DNA from 3 places in the Neomicrococcus lactis genome. Region 2 is predicted to be linked to each of the others. Evidence: riboswitches for the same ligand, from Rfam matches in the RefSeq annotation. Region 2 holds a riboswitch; each other region holds the start of a gene.
What was found. A riboswitch is a leader RNA that binds a small molecule or an ion and turns the genes downstream of it on or off. The one in region 2 is predicted to bind S-adenosylmethionine.
Positions count from the first base shown of each region.

Region 1: another riboswitch for S-adenosylmethionine. It lies ahead of BKA12_RS07110 (acyl-CoA dehydrogenase family protein); the one in region 2 lies ahead of BKA12_RS08480 (ABC transporter ATP-binding protein).
Region 3: another riboswitch for S-adenosylmethionine. It lies ahead of BKA12_RS06215 (bifunctional o-acetylhomoserine/o-acetylserine sulfhydrylase); the one in region 2 lies ahead of BKA12_RS08480 (ABC transporter ATP-binding protein).

Region 1 is NZ_JACHBL010000001.1:1,563,567-1,568,661, reverse strand. It holds gene BKA12_RS07120 (exodeoxyribonuclease III) at 1-333, shown strand, start outside; gene trpS (tryptophan--tRNA ligase) at 351-1,409, shown strand; gene BKA12_RS07110 (acyl-CoA dehydrogenase family protein) at 1,537-2,766, opposite strand; SAM riboswitch class I at 2,856-2,946, opposite strand; gene BKA12_RS07105 (succinate dehydrogenase iron-sulfur subunit) at 3,128-3,901, opposite strand; gene sdhA (succinate dehydrogenase flavoprotein subunit) at 3,901-5,095, opposite strand, start outside.
Region 2 is NZ_JACHBL010000001.1:1,873,980-1,879,074, reverse strand. It holds gene BKA12_RS08490 (ABC transporter permease) at 1-234, opposite strand, end outside; gene BKA12_RS08485 (aliphatic sulfonate ABC transporter substrate-binding protein) at 231-1,301, opposite strand; gene BKA12_RS08480 (ABC transporter ATP-binding protein) at 1,449-2,306, opposite strand; SAM riboswitch class I at 2,310-2,412, opposite strand; gene BKA12_RS08475 (acyl-CoA dehydrogenase family protein) at 2,599-3,852, shown strand; SAM riboswitch class I at 3,931-4,022, shown strand; gene BKA12_RS08470 (LLM class flavin-dependent oxidoreductase) at 4,074-5,095, shown strand, end outside.
Region 3 is NZ_JACHBL010000001.1:1,356,376-1,361,470, forward strand. It holds gene BKA12_RS06200 (hypothetical protein) at 1-96, opposite strand, end outside; gene BKA12_RS06205 (hypothetical protein) at 119-319, shown strand; gene metX (homoserine O-acetyltransferase MetX) at 464-1,624, opposite strand; gene BKA12_RS06215 (bifunctional o-acetylhomoserine/o-acetylserine sulfhydrylase) at 1,621-2,991, opposite strand; SAM riboswitch class IV at 3,028-3,142, opposite strand; gene BKA12_RS06220 (VOC family protein) at 3,454-4,095, shown strand; gene BKA12_RS06225 (hypothetical protein) at 4,455-5,095, opposite strand, start outside.

The DNA.
Region 1 (5,095 bases), 310 kb from region 2:
GGACACACGCCGCGCGATATCAAGAACTGGAAGGCCAACCAGAAGAAGGCTGGATTCCTGCCTGAAGAGCGCGCGTACTTTGACCGTTTCTTCGGCGACGAAATCGGGTACACGGATGTGCACCGAATGCTCGCCGGCGACGTCGACGGCCCATACACCTGGTGGTCCCAGCGCGGCAAGGCATTCGATACGGATACTGGCTGGCGCATCGACTACCACATGGCCACTCCCACATGGGCGGCAAAGGCAACGAACGCTGTAGTAGACCGCGCGCCTAGTTGGGACACCCGATGGTCCGATCACGCTCCGCTCGTGATCGATTACCAACTCTAAAAAGGATTTTGAACCTCATGGCAGATGTAACGCCAAAGAACATCACCCTGCCCGGCGTCAGCGCCTCTGACCGCATGCGCGTGCTTTCTGGCATGCAGCCCTCGGCCGAGTCTTTGCACTTGGGCAACTACTTGGGCGCCCTCGTGAACTGGGTACGAGAGCAGGACGAATACGACGCGTTCTTCTTCATCCCAGATATGCACGCCATCACGGTGCCGCAGGATCCGGCGGAGCTGCGCGAACGCACCCGCAAGACAGCGGCCCAGTACATCGCGGGCGGCATTGATCCTGAGAAGTCCACGCTGTTTGTGCAATCCCATGTTCCTGAACACGCGCAGCTCGCGTGGGTCATGATGTGCCTGACCGGTTTTGGTGAAGCCAGCCGCATGACGCAGTTCAAGGACAAGTCTGCCAAGCAGGGTGCCGACAATGCGGGCGTTGGCCTCTTCACGTACCCGATGCTCATGGCCGCCGACATCTTGCTGTACCAGCCCAAGGGTGTTCCCGTGGGCGACGATCAGCGTCAGCACGTGGAGCTTGCTCGAGACTTGGCGCAGCGCTTCAACTCGCGCTTCGGCGAGACCTTTGTGGTTCCGGAAGCGTTCATCCAGAAGGGTGGCGCGCGCATCTATGACCTGCAGGACCCAACCTCGAAGATGTCCAAGTCCGCGGCCTCGCCGAACGGCTTGATCAATATCCTCGATGACCCGAAGGTGATCGCGAAGCGCATCAAGTCCGCCGTGACAGACGATGACACCGTGGTGGCGCACGACCGCGCCAAAAAGCCTGGCGTCACCAACTTGTTGGAGATCCTCTCCGCCGTCACGAACACGCCTGTGGATACCTTGGTGGCGTCCTACGAAGGCAAGATGTACGGACACCTCAAGGTGGATGTTGCCGAATCCGTGGTGGCTGCCGTGACTCCGATCCGTGAGCGTACTGAGCAGCTCTTGGCCGATCCTGCTGAGTTGGATCGCTTGCTGGCGCGCGGCGCTGAAAAGGCTCGCGAGGTATCCCAGCCGGTTCTTGAAGCTGTCTACGAGCGCGTGGGCTTCTTGCCGCCTTTCAAGGGCTAATTTTGGATCTAGCCTGAGCTTGTTCTCGTGTGAACTGGTCTAAAGCCGAAGGCGCCGACTCGCTTGACCACTTAGTGTGGTTGCGAGCCGGCGCCTTCAGTGATTTCAGCCTGTGGTGGCTACTGGCTTAGGTGTAGAGCGAGAGCGCTGGGACGTCGCGATTGAGGTAGTACGCGCCAACTTCGATCTTCTTGTAGTCCACGGGGTCGTGGAGCGTGTGGGTGCGGACGTTGCGCCAGAACAAGTCCAGGCCAACGCTGCTCTTGGTAGAGCTCGCGCCCGTCACTTCGTAGATGCGGTGAGATACCTCGAGGCCGATCTCCGTCGAGACCACCTTGAGCTCGGCGATTTCGTTCGCGTAAGCCCAACGCTCTTCGGAGGTGAGGGCACCTTGGCGAGCTGCGACGTCGTCGAATTTGCGGTTAATCTTTTCCGCAAGAGCGGCAACGGCGGCAGTGCGCGCCTTCAATTCGCCGATAGCGCGCTGGAAGATCTTGTCCTCAGCGTAGGTGTCCACGCCGGAGAGGAACCATGAATTCTTGCGCTCCACGAGGATCTGACGGCCGCGTTCAAGGGCACCTTCCGCGGATCCGAGGTAGAAGTTGGAGAACGCCAACTGGATGCCCGGGGTCAAGAGAGTGGAGATCGGCTCTTCCGTCACTTCACCCAGAACGTCCACGGGATTCACGCGCACGTTGGTGTTCTTGACGCTGCCGGAACCGGTGAGGCGCTGACCCAGGTTGTCCCAGTCATCGAGGAGCTCGACGCCTTCGCGAGTGGTCTCCAAGACGAATGCGATGATCTTGCCTTCGTTGATGCCATCGACGACGAGAGCATTGAAGACAATGACATCTCCAACACCGGAACCCGTGGAGAAGTGCTTGAGGCCATTGAGCCGGTAACCGTCGCCATCAGCCGTGAGGGTGAGCGTGGGGTCTACAGGGTTGACCGAATCGCCCCAGAGCCAATTTCCGTTGACCGTGGCCTGCCACCATGCGGGCTGGCTTGGCGGCAAAGCATAGAACGCGATTCCACTCTGATTGATGTAGTGGTAGGCGAGAAGCTGGCCGATGGAGCCGTCCACGCTGGAAATGATGCGAATAGCCTGGAAGGCGGTTTCCCAGTGGCCGCCACCTCCGCCGAACTCGGTGGGCGCGAGCAGGTTGAGGAGACCAGAATCCTTCAAGAGCTGGACTTCGCGGCGTGGCTGCTGGTTAGCGCGATCTCGCTCAATAGCGTCAACGCGGAGCTGATCAGCGACATTACGTGCGATAGCTTCCCAGTAGGACAGCTCGTCTGGGGTGGCGTTGCCCGTGTAGGGAACGCGGGGCGAAGTCTGAAGAGTTTCGACTGACATGATTTTCTCCTTCGTTGTTGAGTAACAGAAGGAACCCCGAGAACGGCGGGTAGAGACAGCCGAAGCATGAAACATAGCCAGCGCTCGAGTTTCCATCGATTCTGGCGTTAGCACTATGACCGGGCAGTCAATTTGCTGCGGCGTCAACGAGCCAGATCTCTCAGCCGCTCTGGATGGTGTTCCATTATGAAATCAGTCATGTGATCTGGATTGCTACTTTTGTGACGCCGACGACGTAATAGGAGATGTTTCGTCGCAATGCTTGCGTGGGGGAGCGGCGGCTGTGTAGGGAACCCTTAAACGCAAAGCGCGCCACTCCCGAAGGCATGGCGCGCCCTGATGATGCGATGTGATTTTGAGGCTAGAACTGGCGAGCCAGGATAGCCTGTTTGACTTCCGAGATGGCCTTTGTGACCTGGATGCCACGTGGGCAAGCCTCGGAGCAGTTAAAGGTGGTGCGGCAACGCCACACGCCTTCCTTGTCGTTGAGGATTTCGAGACGCATGTCGCCGGCTTCGTCGCGGGAGTCGAAGATGAAGCGGTGGGCGTTCACGATCGCTGCCGGGCCGAAGTACTGACCATCGGTCCAGAACACTGGGCACGAAGACGTGCACGCAGCGCAGAGGATGCACTTGGTGGTGTCATCGAAGCGCTCGCGATCCTCAGGGGACTGGTAGCGCTCCTTGGAAGGCTCGTGTCCCTTGGTGATCAAGAACGGCATGATCTCGCGGTAGGACTGGAAGAAAGGTTCCATATCCACGATGAGGTCCTTCTCCACCGGAAGGCCCTTGATGGGCTCAACGGTGATGGGCTTGGAGGTGTCCAAGTCCTTGAGGAGGGTCTTGCACGCAAGGCGGTTGCGGCCGTTGATGCGCATGGCGTCAGAGCCACACACACCGTGAGCGCAAGAGCGGCGGAAGGACAACGAGCCGTCGATCTCCCACTTCACCTTGTGAAGAGCATCAAGCACGCGGTCCGTGCCGTACATCGTGAGCGTGTATTCGTCCCACTTTGCTTCTTCGGAGAACTCTGGATCGTAGCGACGCACCTTCAAGGTGATGTCGAACGATGGGATCTCTCCGCTGCCGCCGTCAGTCTTGAGGTCAATCTTGGATGCTGGTTCTACGGTGCTCATTAGTACTTACGCTCCATCGGCTCGTAACGGGTGAAGACCACAGGCTTCGTTTCAACGCGCATACCCTTGACGCCTTCGGTCTCTGCAGACTCGTCCTTGTACATCATGGTGTGCTTCATGAAGCGCTCGTCGTTGCGGTCCGGGAAGTCTTCACGGTAGTGACCACCGCGGGACTCTTCACGGTGCAATGCAGACACCGTCATGACTTCAGCCAAGTCGAGCAAGAAGCCCAGCTCAACGGCCTCGAGGAGGTCCAGATTGAAGCGCTTGCCCTTGTCCTGAATCGAGATGTTCTTGTAGCGCTGGCGCAAAGACTCGATGTCAGCCAAGGCCTGAGCAATGGACTCGCCGGTGCGGAACACCTGCATGTTGAGGTCCATGCTGTCCTGAAGTTCCTTACGGAGAACAGCGATCTTCTCGGTGCCGTTGCCCGTGCGGATGGACTCAAGAAGAGCGACGGTGTCGTTCTCAGAGTTCTCAGGTAGCTCAACGAACTCGGCGTTGCGAGCGTACTCAGCGGCAGAGATGCCGGAGCGCTTGCCAAACACGTTGATGTCGAGGAGAGAGTTGGTGCCCAAACGGTTGGAACCGTGAACGGACACACAAGCAACCTCACCAGCGGCGTAGAGGCCAGGAATGACGGTGTCATTGTCCTGGAGAACTTCGCCCTTGATGTTGGTTGGGATACCGCCCATGACGTAGTGCGCCGTTGGGAACACTGGAACTGGCTCGGTGTAAGGCTCAACGCCCAAGTACGTGCGAGCGAATTCGGTGATGTCCGGGAGCTTGGCATCGATGTGAGCAGGCTCAAGGTGGGTGAGGTCCAAGAGGACGTAGTCCTTGTTCGGGCCAGCACCGCGGCCTTCGCGAACCTCATTAGCCATAGAGCGGGCAACGATGTCACGAGGAGCCAAGTCCTTGATGGTTGGAGCGTAACGCTCCATGAAGCGCTCACCGTCAGCGTTACGGAGGATGCCACCTTCGCCACGAGCTGCTTCGGAAAGCAAGATGCCCAAGCCGGCGAGGCCAGTCGGGTGGAACTGCACGAATTCCATGTCCTCGAGTGGGATACCGCGGCGGAACGCGATGCCCATACCGTCACCCGTCAAGGTGTGAGCGTTAGAGGTGGTCTTGAAGACCTTGCCAGCGCCACCGGTTGCGAAGACAACCGACTTGGCCTGGAAGACGTGAAGT
Region 2 (5,095 bases):
GGCCAGATCAATTCCGGCTTCCAAGACGGACCATGGCGACGGCAGCTGGACGGGCGAAAAGACGCCTAGCGCCGTCGTAAAGTGCCACAGCACCAGGATGGCCAGCGGCACAATGGCACCGAGAGCAATACGCTTGCCTACGAGTCCGCTACCGGACCGCAGCGCCGTGGCCGTCGAGTTGTCTGCGCTCGCAGCCGTTGCTACCGAGCTGTCGGGGCCGAGATTGACGCTCATGCGTTGACCTTGGAAGTGTCAGCCTTCTTGGCGAAGGAATCATCAAAGAGGGACGCAAGGGCGGTGTCCACAGTGCCCTGATCCTTCACGTCGCCGGACTGGACGAAGATCGGTCCAACCTTCTCGAGAACAGCGCGCTGCTTCTCGCCCGGGGTGGAATCCACATCGAGGTTGCTGCGCTCGGAGATGACCTTCTTGGCCACGGCCGCATCGAGACCGGCGACCTTCGCGAGAATCTCTTCCGTCTCTTCGACGTTCTTGAGTGCCCAGGCACGTGCGTATTCGTAAGCGTTCACTACTGCCTGCGCGATTTCCGGCTTCTCCTTCAAGAAGGACTCGGTGGCGTTCAAGAAGCCGTAGGTGTTGAAGTCCACGTTGCGGAAGATGAGCTTCGCGCCGGCCTGCTCGGCTCCGGCCATGATGGGATCGAGGCCGCTCCATGCGTCCACGGATCCGTTTTCGAGAGCGGCGCGGCCGTCAGCGTGCTGCAGGTTCTGCACCGTGACGTCCGATGCCTTGAGGCCGTTCGCCTCGAGAGCCTGGAGCAAGAAGAAGTATGGGTCCGTACCCTTCGTGGCGGCCACGTTCTTGCCCTTGAGATCAGCGACAGAAGCGATCGTGGAATCCTTCGCGACTACCAGCGCGGCCCATTCTGGCTGCGAGTACAAGAGGATGTTCTTGATGGGCGAGCCGTTCGAGCGGGCCAAGAGTGCGGCGGATCCGGCGGTGGATCCTACGTCGATGGCGCCGGCGCGCAAGGCTTCGTTGGCCTTGTTCGATCCCGCGGACTGCACCCAATTCACGGTGTAACCCTGATCCTTGAGCGTCGCCTCGAGCCAGCCCTTCTCCTTCAACACGAGGGAGAGCGGGTTGTATGTTGCGAAGTCGATGTTCAGGACTTTGCCGGCGGCATTAGCGGACGACGACGCAGCTTGCGAACCAGCGGACTGGCCACTTCCGCCTTCGCCTGCGCAAGCAGAAAGGAAGGTTGCGGCAGCGAGTGCGCTCAGTCCCAGGACGGAGCGGCGAGTGGTGACTGCGGAGAAGGATTTAGCGGTGAAAGACATGATGGTGCTCCTCAAGAAATGTGGTTGAAAGTAGTTATTGAAGACAAGGTTGTTGAAGCTGTGTGGTGGCGAGGCGGCGTCGTTATAGAACGACGTGCCGTTTTGATCGCCTGAACGTGTGACCGTTTGACCGTTTGAGAGCCGGGCTTAGTGACGGTGTGCGTCGACGCCGAGGCTCGAGAGCAGTTCGGCGCGCATTCGTGCCAGTTCTGCCGACGCGCGATCGCGTGGGCGTTCGCCGGGGACCGTCAGGATCCGTGAAATCGTGGCTCCTGGTTTGCCATCCTCCACTCCCAGAACCACAATCCGGTCGGCGAGCTGGAGGGCTTCGTCGACGTCGTGGGTAACCAGAAGAACCGTTGCCGGGTGAGCTTGGTGAACGGAGAGCAAGAGGTCTTGCATGTTCAAGCGGGTGAGTGCGTCGAGTGCGCCGAAAGGTTCGTCGAGCAAGAGCACGCCGGGACGGCGAGCAAGTGCACGAGCCAAGGAGGTGCGCTGTGCCATGCCGCCGGAAACTTCGCGAGGACGCAAGTGCGAGCTTTCGCCAAGTCCCACGAGCTGCAAGAGACGCTTCACGCGCTCAGCACCTTCAGCCTTCGGGGTTCCCGATGGCAAACCGAGTTCCACGTTCTTAGCCAGGTTTTGCCACGGCAAGAGTCGGGGTTCTTGGAAGGCCACTGCACAACGTGGGTCGATGCCTTTGACGGGTTCGCCGTCAATGAGAATTCGTCCCGAGCTGGGCTGATCCAGTCCGGACGCTGCGCGCAACAACGTGGACTTTCCGGAGCCGGAAGGACCCAGGATTGCCACGATCTCGTGAGGCTGGATGTTTAGGTCGATGTTCCGCAGGACCACCTTGGTATTCCCCGAGACGGCTGGGAAAGAGCGGCCCACGCCCTCAAAGCGCACTCCACTTGCCGACTCACCGCTTGGTGCGTTCTGGCTTGGTGCTGAAGCCTCGGCCACGACATCAGGTGTCGTGAAAGCGCGTACGTCTGTAGTCATTTCTCTCCATCGGTTCTGGCGTTAGCACCGTCCGCGAATCGAAAGGATTCGCTGGGGGTTGCTGCGGCGTCGTCGAGCCAGATCTCTCAGCCACTCATGATGGGTACCGAATAATTGAAAGCCTTGCTGGAAGCCTTCTCCAAATTATGACTCGAAAATTTCACAACATGTCACAATCGTTGCGTCTGATTCGATCGATAGTGAACCCTTGGATCACCCACCGAGCAATTTATTCATCAGGACGCCCTCTTCTGAGGTTCTTTGTGTCCCACTCTCGGAAAGCGACAATCCCTTGAGCACTTCAACTCTCAACGCGACGACCTTCGAAGCGGTCGCGCAAAAGTATCGCCCCATCTTCGAGCGCATCGCCGAAGGCGCGGTAGACCGCGAACTCAACGGCACTCTTCCTCATGAGCAGATTCAGTGGCTGAAGGACGCCGGCTTCACAGCCGCGCGCGTTCCACAAGAATTCGGCGGCGACGGCCTGAACTGGGAAGAGTTCACTGAACTTCTCATTGAACTGGCCGCGGCTGACAGCAACATCCCGCAGGCTCTTCGGTCTCACTGGGCGTTTGTCGAGGAAAATCTCTACCACCACGGCCTGACGCGCAACGGTAAGACGGGCGACCGCACTGAATGGTTCAAGCGCTTTGTTGCCGGCGAGATTGCTGGCAACGCGTGGACGGAACCAGGTCAGGGCGGCGTGGGCACGGTCCTCGACGAGCGTGACGGCCAGCTGGTCCTCAACGGCACCAAGTTCTACACCACCGGCACCATCTTCGCCGAGTGGATCGACGTGCTGGCCAAGCGCCCGGATGGCTCCGATGTATCCGCCTACGTCAGCACCAAGACTCAGGGCATCGAGACTCTCGATGACTGGGACGGCTTCGGACAAAAGGGCACCGGCAGCGGCACCACGATCTTCACGAACGCACCCGTTGACGCGGAAAACGTCTTCGACTTCGAGGTGCGCTTCCCGTACCAGACTGCGCTGTACCAGCACATTTTGTTGATCGCACTGTCCGGCGCGGCTCAGGGAGCGGCCAACGAAGTGGCGAAGCAGGTCCGCGAGCGCAAGCGAGTCTTCGGCCACGGCAATGCAGACACGGTGAGCCAGGATCCGCAGATCCTTCAGGTGGTCGGCGAAGTCAGCGCGAAGGCGTACGTCGCCGCAGCTGCCACCTTGCGCGTGGGCCGCGCTTTGGATCGCGCGTTCAACTCACGCCTCGAAGGCGATGCTGTCGAGAAGGCCGCCAACGTCTCTGTGGAACTCGAGTCCGGCTTGGCTCAGGTTGTCTTGAGCCCACTCGTTACGGAAGCCACCGGCCAGATCTTCAACACGCTCGGCGCATCCTCGACGAGCACCGCTAAGTCGCTGGACCGCTTCTGGCGCAACGCTCGCACCGTCGCCACCCACAACCCTTTCATCTACAAGGCGCGCATCGCCGGTGACTGGGCCGTCAACGGAATGGAACCGCCCACCGTTTGGACCATTGGTGAAGCGGGAATTGACGATAAGCGCCACGGCCAAGCGGCGGCGTCGTAATCAAAAATTTGCAGTGATCATTACAGAATGCGGCCCCCGTATTTCGCGGGGTCGCATTCTGGGTGTGCAATGGAGAAGTACCCATCCAGAGCGGCTGAGAGATCTGGCTCAACGACGCCGCAGCAACCACCTCATCAAGAGGAAGGTGCTACTGCCAGCAACGATGGAGAAGCTCGAACCGCGCCCTGCGTGGGTTCTTCTCGTCGGGAAGGAACCAAAAAATGACTGAAATCGCTCCCCGCCGACACGTACGGTTCAACGCTTTCGACATGAACTGCGTGGTCCACCAGTCCCCAGGATTGTGGCGCCACCCGCAGGATCAGGCCTGGCGTTACAAAGACATCACCTACTGGACCGAACTCGCGAAGCTCTTGGAAAAGGGCAAGTTTGATGGCCTGTTCATCGCTGACGTCCTCGGCACGTATGACGTTTTCAATGGCACCAATGAGGCGCCGTTGTCCTCCGGAGCGCAGGTTCCCGTCAACGATCCGTTCCTCCTGGTTTCCGCGATGGCAGCTGTCACGCAGAACCTCGGCTTCGGCGTCACCGCCGGCACCGCCTACGAGCACCCGTACCCGTTTGCTCGCCGCTTGGCCACGCTCGATCACCTGACCAACGGCCGTGTGGGTTGGAACGTGGTGACTGGTTACTTGCCGTCCGCCGCACGCAACATGGGTCAAGAAGACCAAATGGAGCACGACGAGCGCTACAACCACGCCGACGAATACCTCGAAGTGGTCTACAAGCTGCTCGAAGGTTCGTGGGAAGAGGATGCCGTCCAGCGCAACCGCGAGACCGGCGTCTACACGGATCCGTCCAAGGTGCACCCGATCAACCACGAGGGCAAGTACTTCAAGGTTCCCGGCATCGCCATCACGGAGCCATCTATCCAGCGCACCCCGGTCATCTTCCAGGCAGGCGCATCCTCGCGCGGCATGAAGTTCGCGGCCGAAAACGCTGAGGCGGTCTTCGTGACCTCGCCGACCAAGGAACTCCTGACGAACACCGTCAAGAAGATCCGCGACGCCGCCGAGGCCGCTGGCCGCGACCGCTACGACATCCGCATCTACGCGATGCAGACCATCATCACGGGTCCTGACACGGCTTCCGCGCAGGCGAAGTTTGAGGACTTCAAGCAGTACGTGGATCCGCAGGGCGCGTTGGCTCTCATCTCCGGCTGGATGGGCGTTGACCTCTCCCAGTACGACCTCGACGACAGCATCGGCGCGAACGTGAAGTCCAA
Region 3 (5,095 bases), 520 kb from region 2:
CAGGCTGACATCGATGAGTCCGCCGACGTTTTTAGCGACATCAATCTCATCGCCAGGTTCCGCGGTGACTGGTTTCAACTGAACCGTCGTCAGCACCGCACCTCCATGGGTCACCACAATGGAGCGCGACTCATTCGTCGCGGTATCTGAGCTTGACGCTCTCGCGCCCGCACTCGACGTATCCGTGGTTGAAGTGCTCGCAGATGAACCGGCGGAGGTTGAATCGGCTGAGGTTGAACCGGCGGAGGTTGAATCGGCTGAGGTTGAACCAGCCGAGACCGAAGCGCCAGACGTGGCTCCCACTGACGACCCCACTTGAGATCCACCCGCCGAGCCCGGTCCAATGCGTACAGCACTAGAGTCGGTGGAACACCCGCTGAGGGCGATGGCGAGTGCGACCCCAAGCGCACTCCATCGCGCGCGATGAATCAGTGTGTGTGAACCGCTAGCCGTGTGTGTTGAGCTAGCTGCGTTCCTGATCCCCGCGCGCCGTAAAAACGTGTTCATTCAGCACCGGCCCGAGTTGGTGAATATCGGTCAAAAACCCATCATGCCCGATCGGCGAGTCAATCGTATAGACGCCGTCACCTTGATCTACTCGTTTGACGATCTCTTCCGACTGCGCCGGCCAGTACAAGCGGTCCGAATTCACCGCGGCCACCAAGAACTTCACGTCCGCCGCGCTTGCGAGTGCAGCGTCTACTCCCCCACGCGAACGGCCAACATCGTGGCTCATGAGAGCCTCGGTCAGCACCACGTAAGAGTTCGCGTCGAACCGGTCTACGAGCTTGTCTGCTTGGTGATCAAGGTAGCTTTCCACTGCATAACGACCGCGCTGGTGCGAGATGGACGCTCCGCCAAATGGATTCTCTTCACCCTGGTTCGCGCGGCTGAACCGCGTCTCCAGCTCAGGCTCCGAACGGTACGTCACGTGCGCAATTCTCCGGGCAATGCCGAGGCCTGCGGCAGGTGAGCTGGCGGCGTCGTAATAATCTCCGGAACGGTAATTCGGGTCCAAACGAATCGCCGCGGTCTGAGCTTGCGCGAACGCAATTTGCTCGGCTGAGGATTGCGCGCAGGCCGCTACGACGACGCAGTGCGCTACCCGCTCAGGTGCCGTGACGGCCCACTCAAGTGCTCGAGCGCCGCCCATTGAACCGCCGACCACGGCATGGAATTTTTTGATGCCAAGATCGTCGGCGAGACGCAGTTCGAGGTTCACAGAATCGCGAATGGTCGTGAATGGGAAACGGCTACCCCACGGGCGACCATCCGGCGCGATCGACGCCGGGCCGGTGGAGCCGTAGCAAGAGCCGATCATGTTCGGGGCCACCACAAAGTACTTGTTGGTGTCCACGATTCCGCCAGGACCAACGAGCTGATCCCACCAGCCAGGCTCGTTGGACTCACCCTTCGCGACGTGCGTGTCTCCGGTCAGGGCGTGTAGTAGCAGCACCGCGTTTGAGGCGTCTTGATTCAACGTGCCCCAAGTTTCGAAGGCCAGCGTGACGCTCGGGAGGTATCCGCCGGTCTCGAACGTATACTCGCCAACGTCAGCGAATTGCACGTGACCGTCAGGGACGGGACGCTGCTGCGAATCTAGCTCTCGGACAGTCAAGGTCACGCGCGCTCCCCTGCAGCGACCGGCTCGGCGTCGATGCCCTGATCGCGTCCCGCAAGAACCTTCTGGAAGCCCTGCTTGAGGTCGTTGATGATGTCCGTGATGTTCTCGATGCCCACCGCGAGACGCACCAGACCTGGCGTGACGCCGGCTTTCAATTGCTCAGCTTCAGTGAGCTGGGCGTGCGTGGTGGATGCTGGGTGAACCACGAGCGAGCGGACGTCACCGAGGTTGGCAACGTGCGAGTGAAGCTCGAGAGAGTCGACGAAGAGCTGGCCTGCGTCCTTGCCACCCTTGATATTGAAGGCAACGATGGCGCCGGAACCGTGTGGCGCGTAGTGCTGGCCAAGTTCGTACCAAGGGCTGGACTTGAGGCCCACGAACTGGACGCTCTCGACCTGATCGTGGCCTTCGAGGAATTCTGCAACCCTCTGGGCGTTGGCGACGTGGCGCTCCATGCGGAGGCTCAGCGTTTCCAGACCCTGCTCGATGAGGAAGGCGTTGAATGGGCTGATCGAGGAGCCGAGGTCGCGAAGCAACTGGACGCGGGCCTTCAGGATGTAGGCAAGGTTCGCGCCGAGGATGCCGTTGACGCCAAGGTCCTTCGCGAACGTCAGACCATTGTATGACTCATCCGGGGTGTTGAAGCCAGGGAACTTCTCTGGATCCTTGGCGAAATCGAAGTTACCGGAGTCGACAATGACGCCGCCGATGACCGTGCCATGGCCACCGAGGTACTTGGTGGCACTGTGCACCACGATGTCTGCGCCGTGCGTAATCGGGCGGATCAAGTATGGGGTGGCCAGAGTGTTGTCCACGATCAGCGGGACGCCCGCCTCATGGGCGACGTCCGCGACCTTGCGAATGTCCAGGACGTCCTGGCGTGGGTTGGACACGGATTCTGCGAAGAATGCTTTGGTGTTTGGCTTGACCGCGGCCTTCCAGGACTCAATGTCATCTGGGTTCTCAACGAAGCTGACCTCGATGCCGAGCTTCTTGAGGGAGTGCTTGAATAGGTTCTGGGTTCCGCCGTAGAGCGATGGGCTGGCAACAATGTGGTCGCCAACTTCGGCCAAGTTCAAGATCGAGTAAGTCGTTGCGGCCTGACCGGAAGACAGAAGAAGTGCGCCGACACCGCCTTCAAGTGCGGCAATGCGTTGCTCAACAACGTCCTGAGTGGGGTTGCCGATGCGCGTGTAGATCGGTCCGAGGTCCTGCAGAGCGAAACGTGCTGCAGCTGTGGAGGCGCTTGGGAATTCGAACGACGTGGTCAAGTAGATAGGAAGTGCCCGTGCACCCGTGCTGGGATCTGGCGTCTGACCTGCGTGAATCTGAAGCGTTTCGAAGTTCCATTGCTGGGACATGTTCATCTCCTCAATATTTTGAGGGTGCGCCAAATAAAGGCAACACCGCGCTTGCCCTGCACACTTCGTACAGGACCTGGTCTTCACCCGGGGCACCCCACCGCGGTTGGAGGGTTGCCGGCCAGCAAGCCGGGGCTATCTGCTGGCACTCATGACCTAGTTCATTTTCTCTGGTGTGGTCGGTCTTTTCAAGCCAGCATCTTCTTGGCTTCATACTTGTCAACGTTTCGACGTTGAGACCCTGCGCTTCCTGATCTCTGATGGGGCTTCTTCCTGAGGTGACGACCTGGTGCGCCTTCCTGAAGTGATGCACTACTGCGCATTCCGGGCTAGGCACTAGTTGCGGACAGCCAGCCTTCCTACACCCACGGCTACAAGATTGAGGACTCCCCTACATAAATAGAGCATCGAATGTAACTTAGGACACCCTAATTCGAACCTGAATTGCCAAAGTGCCAAGATGGAGCAATGAGGCTTGATCACGTTTCCTACGCATGTGGACCAGACGGACTAGAGAAAACAGCGAACCGGATTTCTGAGGCTTTGGGTCTCGAATTCGTCAAGGGCGGTGTTCACCCACGCTTTGGTACGCGCAACGTGATTTTCCCGCTCAAAAACCGCCAATACCTTGAAGTCGTTGAGGTTCTGGATCATCCTTCCTCACTCAAGGCACCTTTCGGTCAAGCCGTTCGAGCCCGCTCCGAAATGGGCGGCGGCTGGATGAGCTGGGCTGTTTACGCCGAAGATCTGGCACCCTTCGAGGAGCGTCTTGGACGTGGATCCGTTCCAGGAAACCGTCGTTTCCCTGATGGCCGCGAACTCTTGTGGCGCCAGATTGGCATCAACGATGTCATCGCCGATCCGCAGGTTCCTTACCTCTTGCGTTGGGACGACAACATGGAGGATCTGCACCCTTCCCAGGCACTTGAGCCGACTGGCAGCATTGACCGCATCACCATTGCAGGCTCGGCCGCTCGCGTTCGCGATTGGCTCGATTCACCAGCTGATGACGTTGTTGAAGACGTCTCCATGGACTTTGTTGCACCGTCCGGCGCTCCAGGCATCTTGTCCGTCGAATTTGAGACCCCCAAGGGCAAAGTCACAATCTAGTTTCTAGCGTTCGGCCGCTTTCGTGTTCCGCTTCCCGAGGTCCGGACAAACGGTTCACGAAACGCGCGCTCTGATCAATGCCGCCTTCTTCGTTTCACTTTGACGTCGATTGCTGCCAGCTCCATGAATGTTTGCTGGCACCAATCGACGTCAATTTTTAGTTCCACGTGGACCAAAATGACGTCAAAGCTTTTTGGGTAGGGCTCGAGCACTAACGAATAGATAACCAGGTGTCGTCTTAGACGAATGAATCAAGCAGGCGAGCGATGTGCCTTCAATGTGTGCAGGTGGATTTTGGGTGCCACGCTCATTGGGTGCAGGTGGATTTAGGGCGCCACGCTCAATGGCTGCATTTGACCTTAGGCCGCTACCATCAATTCGGTCCGACGTTCTTCAATAACCAGTCGCAGTCGTTGGCAGAAGGTTTTGAAGCCCTCGTTGAAATCCACGGCGCTGCACCGAAGGTTTCGCCATCCCGCCTTTTCCAAGTAGTAGTCCCGACTGTTATCACCATGGTGTTGTGCAGCGTTGCGGTGATCTCGGCCGTCATAGTGAACGGCAATTCGGAGCTTCTTGTAGCCCATGTCCGCGCTGAAACCAGGTATCCCAATGTGACCAAAGGTCAGCTGGAGCTCAGGTTCCGGCAGCCCTGAGCGAATAATCTCCAATCGAAGCAATGACTCGGCACGTGAGTCCGAACCGATGCGCGCCTGCTTCGTAGCGACAACCAGCTTCTTCTTTCCAGTTCCGTGAAAAGTGTCAAGTTCCGAGTTCCACTCAGCCAGCGTCATGAGTGGACGCTCAATACCTTCAAAAGCGAGTCGCGGCAGGCGGATGAGTTGGTCAATGAGCGCTGTCAGGTCATCAGTTGATAGGAAACAAGCTAAGTCCATCACAGTTCTGGCCGGGCTGGTTATCCGCAGAGGCCCAAGGTCAATGAGATTGCGACTGACTCGGGACTCATGAGACACAAGACCGGCACGGCGGATACGTGAATGCG